One region of the Arthrobacter stackebrandtii genome, then DNA from elsewhere that is predicted to be linked to it. Evidence: riboswitches for the same ligand, from Rfam matches in the RefSeq annotation. Region 1 holds a riboswitch; the other holds the start of a gene.

Region 1 (6,292 bases):
TGCGCGACACGGCCACGGCGTGGGGTGACGGACCCGCCGTCGAACTTGTTCTGGCCGGGGAACTGTCCGGAACCTGGCAACTGGGGGATGGTGATCCCCAGGCACTGCTGCGTGCAGACGGGATCGAACTCTGCCGCAGCCTGTCGGGCCGGGTGGCTGAAACCGGAATCGCCACGGTGTCCGGGGACCCTGGCCTTGCCGAGAGGCTGGGTGCGGTGCGGATCCTGTTCTAGCCGGATCCATGACGCAGTAGTTGGACTGGGAATGCGCTATCCGGGTATTTTTCGTACAACAACTGCGTCATGGATTGTGGGGCGGGCGGGTGGGGTGGTTGGGTTCAGGCCAGCCGGGCGTAGATTTCCACCGGGGCCAGGATTCCAGCCTTGAAGGCGGCCAGCAGGTTCACGATCGCGTCCTTGTCTACGCCCGCCGGGCCCTCGCCGGCGATGGCGTGCTCCAGAAACTCGATGCCCTCGGCCAATGGCTTGGCCTCGTAGTCCACGTCGAAACCTGCCTGGGCCAGGGCATCGCTGTAGGCCAGCGGCGGCTGCACGAACGACGTCTCCTCCGAGGCGGCCCAGGGCAGCGGGAACTGCTCAAGGTCCCCGCCCAGCAGCATGACCTCGTAGACGGCAAAGACGCTGCCCGGACGCAGCACGCGGGCCGTTTCCGCGAACACCTTGTCCTTGTCGCGGATGTTCATGCCCACATGCACCATGAGGGCGGTGTCAAAGGAGTTGTCCCCAAACGGCAGGGCCAGGATGCTGCCCTGGCTGAAGGTGACCTGCCCGGAGAGCCCGGTGCGTTCGGTCAGCGATCGGGCCAAGTCCACGAAGGCCGGGGTCAGGTCGACGCCATGGACCGTGGCGCCAAAGTCGTGGGCCAGGTGCCGGGACACCCCGCCCATGCCGGAGCCGAGGTCCAGGACATGGCTGCCTCCGTTGATTCCTGCGCGGCCGGCGATTCGGGTTGTTGCCAACGCCCCGCCGACATGCAACTGGTCCGCGCCGTGCAAATCCGCAGGGGCAAAATGCCCGGGATTCCCGCCGTCGGCTGTGATCATCCCCAGCAGCTTTTCCTCAATGCCGCCGTGTCCATAGTGGGCGGACACTGCCTCCTCGTAGCCCATGGCCCCTCCAAGAAAATCACAAACCGACCGCCGGAGTTCCTGCGATTTTCTGATCCTACTCCCGGCGGCCGGTGCAGGCACGGGACAGTTTTTGGGGCGGAGTTCCCGGCCGGAGAAGGGGACCGGAAGTCAGGAGGAAGGAGGGCTAGAGGCGGCGGCGGATGGCGGCGGCGCGCATGACGCTGGCGCCCATCATGAGGAACGCCACGGGCAGCGCGATCATGGCGATCCAGTTGAAGCCTGGCCACGGCGTGCCGCCGGCCCACTTGCTGACCAGGACCACAATGAGGGCCAGCAGCGCCAGCACGGCGAAGCCCATGGCCGTGTAGTTGAAGATCCGCCAAGTGCGGCTGACAGGTTGCGGTGCGGAATATAGCGGACTCATGCCCATAACGCTAACAGCGGACAGTTACAGGGCAAAGCCGCAGCAATTCCCCCGACACGGTAATCTAGAAGCTAGTAGAGCTGTACAACCTGTCACTGCAGGCATCGCCCGCCAGATTCCCGCCCCCGATCATGGGCCGCCGGAGAACGGCGAAGAGCAACCGCACTGGCAAGGAACCCGGCTTACACCGACGACTTTTAAGGGGTAAAGCAAGTGCCTATCGGCAAAGTGAAGTGGTACGACAACGAAAAGGGCTTCGGCATCATTGCCGCCGACGACGGCCGTGAAGTCTTCCTGCGCGCCAACGCCCTCCCGGCAGACGCCGGTGACATCAAGCCCGGCATGCGCATGGAGTTCGGCGTGGCCGACGGCCGCAAGGGCGCCCAGGCCATGGCCGCGCGCATCCTGGACCGTGCGCCGTCGGTGGCGAAGGCCAAGCGCATGCCCGCACGGGACCTGGCACCCATCGTCCAGGACCTCGTGTCCCTGCTGGAACGTTCTGTAGGATCCCTGACCAACGGCAAGTATCCTGACGGAGATGCGGGCAAGATCGCTGCCGCACTGCGCAAGGTTGCCGACAACTTTGACGCGTAACGGTGCCCACCATGACTGAACTGCCCGGCGATTCCGCCGCCCCTGCCAGCGAGAGCGCAGCACCGCGTCCCGGTGTTCCCGTGTGGCGCGTGGGCAAGCCCGACGCCTTCCTCGCCGCCGACGTGGCCACGGCCCGCAACGCCATCCTGAGCATTGCAGCCGACGCCGAGATCGGTGCGCACCTTGGCGCCCGGAGCGAGGGCGTGCGTTGTGTGACGCACCTGTTTGAGTCCAAGAAGGACGGCTACCGCGGCTGGACCTGGTTTGCCTCCCTGGCCCGCGTCTCGCGCGGCAAGGAGTCCACCGTCAACGAGGTTGGCATGCTGCCCACCGAGGACTCCGTCCTGGCCCCACAGTGGGTTCCGTGGGCCGAGCGTGTGCGTCCCGAAGACCAGGCGGCTGCCGAGGCCGAGGCTGCCGCCCATGCTGAACAGAGGCACGACGACGGCGAGCACTCCGCCACCGGGGATGGCGACGTCACCGACGCAGGCCACGACCACGACGGGGACGGCCACGACGCCGCGGACGACGCCACAGAGGCGGACGGAGAGAACTAGATAGCGAACCAAGGTTCGCGCACGGCTTGGGCCCCGCCATTCTTGATGGCGGGGCCCAAACATTTAACGCTTCATTGCCGCCGTGGCGCCTGCGCGGGTGGGTGCCGTCGGGCGGTGGCGGCCCTGCAGCTGTGAACTAAAAACAGCCCGGGCCGCTTCCAGAGTGTGGAAGCGGCCCGAACTGTGTCGGCTCACTTTTTGTGGCACGTCACTGTTAAGACAGTGCAACTGCTAATACAGTGCGGCTGGCTAGATGTTTTCAATCACGTAGTCGATGCACTTGGTCAGTGCGGTGATGTCTTCGGGGTCGATGGCCACGAAGGTGGCGATGCGCAGCTGGTTGCGGCCCAGCTTGCGGTAGGGCTCGGTGTCCACGATGCCGTTGGCGCGCAGCACCTTGGCCACGGCTGCGGCGTCAACGGACTCGTCAAAGTCGATTGTGACGATGACGTTGGAGCGGTCCTCCGGGTTCACCACGTACGGGCTGGCGACGGCTGACTCCTCGGCCCAGGTGTACAGGCGGCCTGCAGAGTCGGCGGTGCGTGCGGAGGCGAAGTCGATGCCGCCGTTCGCGTTCAGCCACTGCACCTGGTTGTTCAGCGTGACCAGGGTGGAGAGCGCAGGCGTGTTGTACGTCTGGTTCAGCAGGGAGTTGTCAATGGCTGTGGTCAGGCTCAGGAAGTCCGGCACCCAGCGGTCGGAGGCACCGATGCGCCTGGCCCGCTCAATCGCAGCGGGGGAGAACAGCCCAAGCCACAGGCCGCCGTCGGACGCGAAGTTCTTCTGCGGCGCAAAGTAGTAGACATCGCTTTCGCGAACATCCACAGCCAGGCCGCCGGCAGCGGAGGTGGCGTCCACCAGGACGAGGGCTCCCTCATCTGCCCCGGCAACGCGCTTGACCGGGGCTGCAACGCCGGTGGAGGTCTCGTTCTGCGGCCAGGCGTAGGCATCCACGCCGGCCTCGGCGACGGGCAGCGGGCGCGTGCCCGGCTCGGCCTTGATGATGGAGGAGGCGTCCAGGAACGGTGCCTTGTTGGTGGCGGCGGCAAACTTGGAGCCGAACTCGCCGAAGGAGAGGTGCTGGGCCTTGTTCTCCACCAGGCCGAACGTTGCAACATCCCAGAACGCCGTGGAGCCGCCCACGCCGAGGATGACTTCATAGTCGTCGGGGGCGTTGAAGAACTGCTTCAGGCCGCTGCGGACGTCGCCCACCAGGTTCTTGACGGGTGCCTGGCGGTGGGAGGTGCCCAACAGGGAAGCCCCTGCTTCGGAGAGCGCGGCAACCTGCTCGGGGCGGACCTTGGAGGGTCCGGCACCGAATCGGCCGTCGGCCGGGCGCAGGTTGGCAGGAATGGTGAGGGGCGTGGATTCGCTCACGAGTTGCTCCAAAATTTAAGCGATGGAAGACATTGAGTTGCCTAAGGGCTGATGCCAATTCTGCCGCAGAACTACGCTGAGAGGAAAAATCCGTGACTTGCCGAAATATAGTTCGACGGCGGAAGGTTGCCTTGGGCGGGTGCAGTTACCTTCGGGTAGGGCATTCAGGCTAACGTAGAGACGGTGGTCTTTGCCCAAAATTCTTGCCCAATATACAGGAGGATGCTGACGTGGCTGATCTAATTGACACGACCGAAATGTACTTGCGAACCATCCTGGAGTTGGAAGAGGAGAACATTGTTGCCCTGCGGGCGCGCATCGCCGAGCGCCTGCACCACTCCGGGCCCACCGTCTCCCAGACCATTGGCCGGATGGAACGCGACGGGCTCGTGATCGTCTCCGGCGACCGCCACCTGGAGCTGACGCCTGCCGGACGCGACAAGGCGACCCGGGTCATGCGCAAGCACCGCCTCGCAGAACGCCTGCTCTCCGACGTCATCGGCCTGGACTGGGCGTACGTGCATGAGGAAGCCTGCCGCTGGGAGCATGTCATGAGCGAGCGGGTGGAGCAGCGGTTGTTTGACCTGCTGGGCCAGCCCGACGAGTCTCCGTACGGGAACCCCATCCCGGGGCTGGAAGAGCTTGGCGGGACCGTTGCGCCGGAGTTTTCTGCCGGACTCGTGACGCTGCTGTCTGCCATGAGTACTTATGCGCCGGGCCAGCGAGTGATTATTCACAGGTTGTCTGAGCGGATCCAGGTCGAGCCGGAGCTGCTGCAGCAGCTCGATGAGGGCGGATTGCGCCCCGGGGCCCAGATTTCGCTGGCACGGGCAGGGGAGTACATCTCCGTCCGGGTGCCCGGGATCGAGGGTGCGCTGGAGCTTCCGCCGGAAGTTGCGTCACATGTTTTCGTCTCCATGAGTTAGAGTTTCCTAGTGTCGTCCGACCGGGTGACACACAGGTATTGATGATCTAGGTAACGGAATTATTACGTTTACCGGTTTTACCGTATAGTAATCATCTGACGCCGTAACCAAAGCGTTACCATCCTGCGACACCGAACCTTGCCTTCGCAGGCTGGACAGTAATCCGTAAGGCAGGGGCGGGGGAACCACTTTTGACAGGCAATCCAGCCTGTCTTGGGGTGAAGCCCACAAACAGCACAACTCTCTTCTGGCGCATTCCGTTGGATTGCGCCATGGCTTGAGCTGTGCCAAAAGCGTGGGCCGGATCAAAAGCACGACTCTCTGATCCGAATCCGACAGCTAACTTCGCAGGTGCATTATAGAGAGGTTTTTTGTGTCAGATGTTAAGCAGCGGGGGCGCCGTCGTGCGTCGTCGCCAGTAACTCACGTGCCTGCTTCCACATCAGGAGGCCGCCGTGAAGCCATTGCTGCAGAACGCGCCAGTGCACCCTCAGGCGTTTCCATGGCCCAGTTGCTGCGTGCAGGCGCCGCCAGCGGTGCCGGACAAAAGGTTGGCGTGGCCATGGCCGCAACTGGCCTCGTCCTGGCCGTCACCCTGCCGTCCACCCAGGCCCCGGACACGCTGCATGCAGCCCCGGAACAGTCCGCCTCCGTCGAGACCATCGTCACCGCAGGCGCCGAAGTTCCCATTAGTTTCGCAACCCCAGACGTTGCCAGTGCCCTGAACCCGGACGGCCAGCTGAAGGAGACTCTGAAGGTCCAGGCCTCCAATGTCACCCTGCAGGCCTCCAAGGGGACCCTGTCCGCACCACTGACAAACATGGTCACCAGTTCCCCGTTCGGCGGCCGCATCAGCCCCATCACGGGTCAGGTCGGCGAGATGCATACCGGCCAGGACTTCGCCATTGGCTGCGGCAACAGTGTGCTTGCAGCGGCAGGCGGGGTTGTCACCTTTGCCGGCTGGCACCAGTATGGCGGAGGCAACCGCGTGGTCGTGGACCACGGCAACGGCCTCTCCACGTCATACAACCACATGAGCAGCATCAACGTTGCGGTGGGCCAGGAAGTCCCGCGCGGCGGCATCGTGGGCCTCAGCGGCACCACAGGCGCCTCCACCGGCTGCCACCTGCACTTTGAGGTCATCGTCGATGACGAGACTGTCGATCCCATGGGCTGGCTTTAACTCCTCCACAGCCCGTCTTGGGTTACGAGTTAGTCACAGGACCGTGACCTTAACGTGACATAGCCAAAAATGTGTTGTAACGTCGTAACCGCGCCAACTTCGAATCAAGTTGGCGCCCATGAGTGGATTGCCTAGCTCTGC
Region 2 (6,292 bases), 310 kb from region 1:
CCCCGGCACACATGGTGCACGGCTCCAGGGTCACCACCAGGGTGCAGTCCGCCAGACGCCACGTGCCCAGCTTTGCCGCCGCCTCCCGGATCGCCACCACCTCCGCATGCGCCGTGGGGTCCCCGTGCGCCTCGCGCTCGTTGCTGCCCAGGCCCAGGATTTCCCCGTCCGGGCCAAGCACCACGGCACCGATTGGCACATCCGCCGTGGCCAAGGCGCGCCGTGCCTCCGTCAGGGCAAGACCCATCCATTCGGCGTGGCGGGCCGTGGTGGTGGTCTCCAAAGGCAGAAAATTCGATGTGTTGGGCACGGCTCAATGGTAGCTTTTATTCATGCGCGTACTGGTTGCGGATCATCCGCTTATTGCCCACAAGTTGACAGTCCTGCGGGACAAGACCACCCCGTCACCTGTTTTCCGCCAGCTCACCGAGGAATTGGTGACCCTGTTGGCCTACGAGGCGACCCGCGGCGTACGCGTCGAGCCCGTGGACATTGAAACCCCCGTGACCAAGGCCATTGGCACCGGACTGGTCAAGCCCACACCCCTGGTGGTGCCGATCCTGCGCGCCGGCCTGGGCATGCTCGAGGGCATGACCCGCCTGCTTCCCACCGCCGAAGTGGGCTTCCTGGGCATGGCCCGAAACGAGGAAACCCTCGAGGCCATCACCTACGCCGAGCGCCTGCCCGAAGACCTCACGGGCCGCCAGGTCTACGTCCTCGACCCGATGCTGGCCACCGGCGGAACCCTGATCGAGGCGTTCAAGTTCCTCTTTGACCGCGGCGCCGCGGACATCACCTGCATCTGCCTGCTCGCCGCCCCCGAGGGACTGGCCAAGCTGGAAGCCGCCCACGGCGGACGCGACAACGTCCACGTGGTCCTGGCCTCGATCGACGAGGGCCTGGATGAGAACTCCTACATTGTCCCCGGCCTCGGCGACGCCGGCGACCGCCTCTACGGCGTCGTGGACTAGCCCCCACCTCCTCCACCTACCTCGAACGTACAGATGATGCCGATGTTCCCGTGGAACATCGGCATCATCTGTACGTTCGGCGAATGGGCTGGCGGGAGGGCGAATGGGTGGGGCGGACTGGACGTTCGGCGGGCTACAGTCCGCGCAGCGGCGTCCAGCCCACCGGCCGCGGGCCCTTGACGGCGGCACGTTCGCGGTCCGCCGCGGCAGACCAGCCCTGTGCGGCTCCGGCCCCGGGCAGGCCAACCGGCCCGCGAGCCACACGGAACCCGACGTCTTCCAGCACGGCGTCGGGCGCACTGCCCCGCCGGACAGACGCGCGGGCCCTCCACTGCGGGTCATCCCAGCCGCCGCCGCGCAGGCTTCGGTAGTCGCCGTAACGCGCCGTGTCGGCGTAGTCCCAGCACCACTCCCAGACGTTGCCGATCATGTCGAACAAGCCGAAGCTGTTCGCGCGCTTCAGGCCCACGGGCTGCGGGCCGGCCACGGAATCGGCGGCCGTCCACGCAATCTGAGCCAGCTCCCCGTAGACCGGCGCGGTGCTCCCGGCCCGCGCGGCCCACTCCCATTCGGCCTCGGTGGGCAGCCGGAAGCCGTCCGAGGCAACATCCCAGTCCACAGACCGCCCGTCGATCCGGTACGCCGGGGCAAGGCCGGCGCGTTGGGAGGCCGCGTTGCAAAACTCCACCGCCTGAAACCAGGTGACCGGATGCGCGGGGAGGCCGACGGCGGCAGGCGGGCTCCCGCCGTCGGCCGTCACCAGGTGCCACTCGGCTCGGGTGAGCTGCGTGCGGCCCAGGGAAAACGGGGCCAGCACCGCCTCGCGGACGGTGCCGGCGCGGGCGTCGCGCAGGGTGATGGCACCGCCGGGAATGGCCGCCAGTGCAGGCAGGGTCAGTACCAGCCCACCGAGTTGGAGTGGTCCATGGCCCCGCACGGCGAACCGTACCGGCCCTGGATGTAGCCCAGCCCCCAGCGGACCTGGGTTTCGTAGTTGGTGGCCCAGTCGGCGCCGGCGCTGGACATCTTGCCGGCAGGAAGCGACTGAGGGATGCCGTACGCGCCGCTGGAGGGGTTGGCCGCGGAGGTGCGCCAGCCCGATTCGCGTTCCCACAGTGGAATGAGGCAGCTCATCTGGTCGGCGCCCCAGCCGAACGAGGCCATCTGTCCGGCCGCGTAGGCCTGGGCCGCCGCGGCGTCGTCAACGGCCAGGGCTGCGATGCGCTCGGCCTCGGCCTTCATGGGGTCAACGGTGGGCCGGGCACTGGAGGAGACCTCCAAGCCCGGAAACTTGATCGTGGCGTTGGTGGCGGCGGCAACGGGCGGTCCCTCAAGCATCGAGGCGATGCTGGCGAGGGAGTGGCCGTTGGCCACGGCGCTGGTGACGGTCGGGACATCGAGCTGCTTGGCCACGACGCCGGCGCCAACCAGGGCGCCGACCACGGCCAGCGTGGCGACGCCGCGCACGGTTGCGGCGAGGGCGGGATGCATGGAACGGCTGTTGGAATGAGTGCCCCGGTGCTGGGCCGGCAGCCCCAAAAGGGTGCGTTGGCGCTGGGGTTCGGCGCGGCGGCGGCCGCGCTGCGGTGCAGCAGACATGTGGGAAGCCTCTCTACGCCTGCGAGGTGAGCTGTCGGGAACGGACTAGAGCGTCCGGCTGTGCGGCCAGAAACGCTGCACGGCTTAACCCCAAGGGTCTCCACTACCAAGAGACCCGCAAAAATTGGGTCCCCCGTCTCTGCCTGGTTATTCGGGAACGGGAGTGGGCGGCGGCAGAGCTCGGCGAACCGTCCACTGGTGCCGGACCGGAAGTGGTCCAAGCGGCACTTCTGCCAGCTTAACGGAATCCGTGCCGCGTGTCACATTTTGGTAACACTTTCACAGCTACGTGACGAAACCGTCATTTACTTAGCAATGCTAACGATCTAAAGTGGATGTTTGACGATACGAAACCAATTCCTTGAGGCAGCTGAGCACCCATGACTGACTTTTCCCCTGCAGGCACGACGCCGGACCCTTCCCCGGGTGCCCCGGCCCCCGTTGCGCAGGGGGTGGGCGGGAGGAAAACCGGCAAGCCCATCGGTGCCGGCGCTCTCGCGGCCGAGCTGCGGGTTGCGGTCATGCGCACGTCGCGGCGGCTCCGGGCCGAGGCTGCCACCCGGGAAATCAGCCCCGGCCAGTACTCGGTGCTGGCAGGCATCCTGCACAGCCCGCTGACGGTGGGGCAGCTGGCCGCCCGGGAACAGGTCCAGGCGCCGTCCATGACCCGGATCGTGAACGCCCTGGCCGCGGCGGAGCTGGTCAGCCGGGAGGAGAATCCGGAGGACCGGCGCCAGGTGCTGGTGCGGATCACGGAGACGGGCTCGGCCGCCCTGCTGCGGGCGCGCTCCAAGCGGACGGCGTGGCTGGCGAAGCAGGTGGCGGCGCTGACCCCGCAGCAGCGGGCCACGCTCCATGAGGCGGCCGTGATCCTGCAGGAGATGAGCTCCTGAATGAATTCCATGTTCCGTGCCCTGAAAGTGTTCAACTACCGGCTGTGGGTGACGGGAGCGCTGGTGTCCAACATCGGCACGTGGATGCAGCGCGTTGCCCAGGACTGGCTGGTGCTGACGGTGCTGACCAACAATTCCGGCACGGCCGCCGGCATTGTCACGGGCCTGCAGTTCCTGCCCATCGTCTTCCTTGGCCCCTACGCCGGGCTGCTGGGCGACCGCGTCAACAAGCGCCGGCTGCTGCTGCTCACCCAGACGGCCATGGGGTTCTGTGCGCTTGTGCTGGGAGTCCTGGTGGTGACCGGGGCCGTCGAGCTGTGGCATGTGTACGTGCTGGCCTTCCTGCTGGGCGTGGCCAGCGCCTTTGACGCCCCGTCGCGGCAGGCGTTTGTCTCCGAAGTCGTCGAAAAGGAGGACGTGCCCAACGCCGTCGCACTCAACAGTGCGTCCTTCAACCTGGCGCGGCTGGCCGGACCGGGCGTGGCAGGGATCGTGATTGCCCTGGTGGGGACGGGGCCGGCGTTCCTCATCAACGCGGCGAGCTTCGGCGCCGTCATCCTTTCGCTGCTGCGGATGCGCACCAGCGAGCTGGTGCCGGCCGTGCACGTGCCGCGCGCCAAGGGGCAGATCCGGGAGGGGCTGGTGTACATCCGCCAGCGCCCCGACCTGCTGATGATCATGGTGCTGGTGTTTGTGGTGGGCACCTTTGGCATGAACTTCCAGATCACAAACGCGCTCATGGCCACCACCGTGTTCCACCTGGGGCCGGGGGAATACGGGCTGCTGGGTTCGGTCATGGCCGTGGGCACCCTCGCAGCGGCGCTGCTCGCCGCGCGGCGCAGGACCATGCGGATGCTTTATGTTGTGGGCGGCGCGCTGGCCTTTGGCGTCACGGTGGCGGTGGCCGCATTCATGCCCACGTTTGGCTGGTACGCGCTGGCGCTGGTGCCCGTGGGGCTGGCGTCGCTGACGTTCATGAACGCCTGCAACACCACCGTCCAGCTGACCACGGACGCGGCCATGCGCGGGCGGGTGCTCGCCGTGTACATGGTGGTGCTGCAGGGCGGCACGCCGATCGGGGCGCCGCTGGTGGGGTGGATCGCCACCGAGTTCGGTGCGCGCTGGTCCCTTGGCATGGGTGCCGTGGCCGCCATGGCGGCGGGGATGCTTGCCCTGCTCCTGATGAACCGGCGGAACAACGTCCGGTTCCGCGACCAGGTCCGGCAGCTGCGGCCCTCGTTCATGGTCCACGGCCTGCACCGCGCGGGTCCCGGAGCCTGAACTGGGAGCTGCCGAAGGCAGGCCAGGCAGGGGGCACTGGGCGGGCGGACCCGGGCGGAGTTACGCCCAGTAAACAGCTGTTTACCTAGCGTGATTGTCTGTGAATATGCTGTGCATGGAAACAAACTTGCCAGGGGCGTCACTTGCATGCATTGAATGCTGGTGAATTATTTCGTGGCGTATGCCTTTCTGACCGAATGAATTATTGAAGTGCGGCAAGCAACGTCCCATATCTTCGATATTTTGGGCAAAGTTCGCTCCAAATGAGAGCAAAGCAACAGAGTCCGCTTGATCACAAATTAATGCAAAATCTCATATGGTGGACGTTTGGGCCGTTTATTACTTGCAGGATGTGAATGTTACGTAGCAGACTGTCACATGTGAACACCCACTCAGTGATTTCTGCAGCCGCAGCAACTGTCCCCTTTGCAACCACCGGACAGTCTCGTTGCGGTTGCCGAATGCAGGCCTAGCTCACAGGCACTGGGAGTCACACCGCCAGCAACAACCGCAACGGTGCGGCACCAGTCTTTGGCCCCAGGGCCGGTCCTTGTGCCAAAGGACATCAAAGGTTCACCATGCCACGTGGACCGATGGAAGCATTCGCGCCGTTGAGTACGGCCATACACCGAGGTAGTTCAATGTCAGTAGCATCCGGATACGTCCACATCTCTGTAAGAAATGCCGCCAAGGCAGGCGCCCGCACGTCCGGCGCACGCACCGCCCACCTTGAGCACACCGGCTACAGTGCCCGCGCTGAAACCGCCACCGCCGCAGACCGCCTTCGCGCGGTGCCCCATGCCGAGAGCAGCCCCATGACAGCACCCACGCCCGTTATTGCCGGAGCCGGTTCGGACCGCTTGCGCGGCGTCAGCCCCGACAACGTCGCCCGCGGCTTTGTGCTGTATGTCGGCGTTGATGAAGACACGGCCGCGGCTGCCGGAACCTCCCTGGCCAAGCTCGCCCAGGACATCCGCACCTATGCCCAGAGCCTCGTCCCGCAGGCACAGAGCTACGCGGCAGTCGCCATCGCCCCGGCCGACGCCGTGGGCACCCCGCTCGACGTCGTGCGCTCCACGTTCGGCGACCCCACCGTCCCGGTCCGCCCGCGCCCGGAGGCCATCCCGGCCCCGCCCGCCGACCAGCGCCCCTCCGGCGTCCTCATCGACCTGGCCCGCCGCGAAGTCCACCTGGACGGGGACACCCTGAACCTGACTTTCAAGGAGTTTGAACTGCTGAACTACCTCGTGGAAAACGGTGCCCGCACCGTCTGCCGCGACGAGCTCCTGGAAAACCTGTGGGGCGGCGGCGAGGAAGCCCCCAACGAGCGCACCATCGACGTCCATGTCCGCCGGCTGCGCTCCAAGCTGGGCCGCCTGGCCAACACGGTCCGCACGGTCCGCGGCGAAGGCTACCGCTTCTACGAGCACCCCGAAGTCGTCATCTGGGCCGCCCCGGAATACTCCATCTAGCCCCAGGCCCAGCCCCGGCCGCGCCCACTTCTCGTAAGCTGCGGCCATGCATTGACAGCGTCCGACGGCGTTCGGC

Evidence for each region. Region 1 has a riboswitch for cyclic di-AMP ahead of JOF48_RS03485 (M23 family metallopeptidase). Riboswitches for the same ligand answer to the same signal wherever they lie in the genome.
Region 2: linked by a shared signal. The riboswitch ahead of JOF48_RS19540 (aggregation-promoting factor C-terminal-like domain-containing protein) and the one ahead of JOF48_RS03485 (M23 family metallopeptidase) in region 1 are both predicted to bind cyclic di-AMP.

The regions. Positions count from the first base shown of each region.
Region 1 covers NZ_JAGIOI010000001.1:840,876-847,167, reverse strand. The annotation lists gene JOF48_RS03520 (maleylpyruvate isomerase family mycothiol-dependent enzyme) at 1-233, shown strand, start outside; gene JOF48_RS03515 (class I SAM-dependent methyltransferase) at 338-1,129, opposite strand; gene JOF48_RS03510 (hypothetical protein) at 1,275-1,514, opposite strand; gene JOF48_RS03505 (cold-shock protein) at 1,728-2,108, shown strand; gene JOF48_RS03500 (DUF3027 domain-containing protein) at 2,120-2,665, shown strand; gene serC (phosphoserine transaminase) at 2,915-4,042, opposite strand; gene JOF48_RS03490 (iron-dependent transcriptional repressor DtxR) at 4,273-4,968, shown strand; cyclic di-AMP (ydaO/yuaA leader) riboswitch at 5,113-5,339, shown strand; gene JOF48_RS03485 (M23 family metallopeptidase) at 5,342-6,151, shown strand.
Region 2 covers NZ_JAGIOI010000001.1:1,149,008-1,155,299, reverse strand. The annotation lists gene tadA (tRNA adenosine(34) deaminase TadA) at 1-310, opposite strand, end outside; gene upp (uracil phosphoribosyltransferase) at 333-971, shown strand; gene JOF48_RS04705 (formylglycine-generating enzyme family protein) at 1,105-1,908, opposite strand; gene JOF48_RS19540 (aggregation-promoting factor C-terminal-like domain-containing protein) at 1,866-2,570, opposite strand; cyclic di-AMP (ydaO/yuaA leader) riboswitch at 2,575-2,750, opposite strand; gene JOF48_RS04695 (MarR family winged helix-turn-helix transcriptional regulator) at 2,951-3,463, shown strand; gene JOF48_RS04690 (MFS transporter) at 3,464-4,744, shown strand; gene JOF48_RS04685 (winged helix-turn-helix domain-containing protein) at 5,386-6,216, shown strand.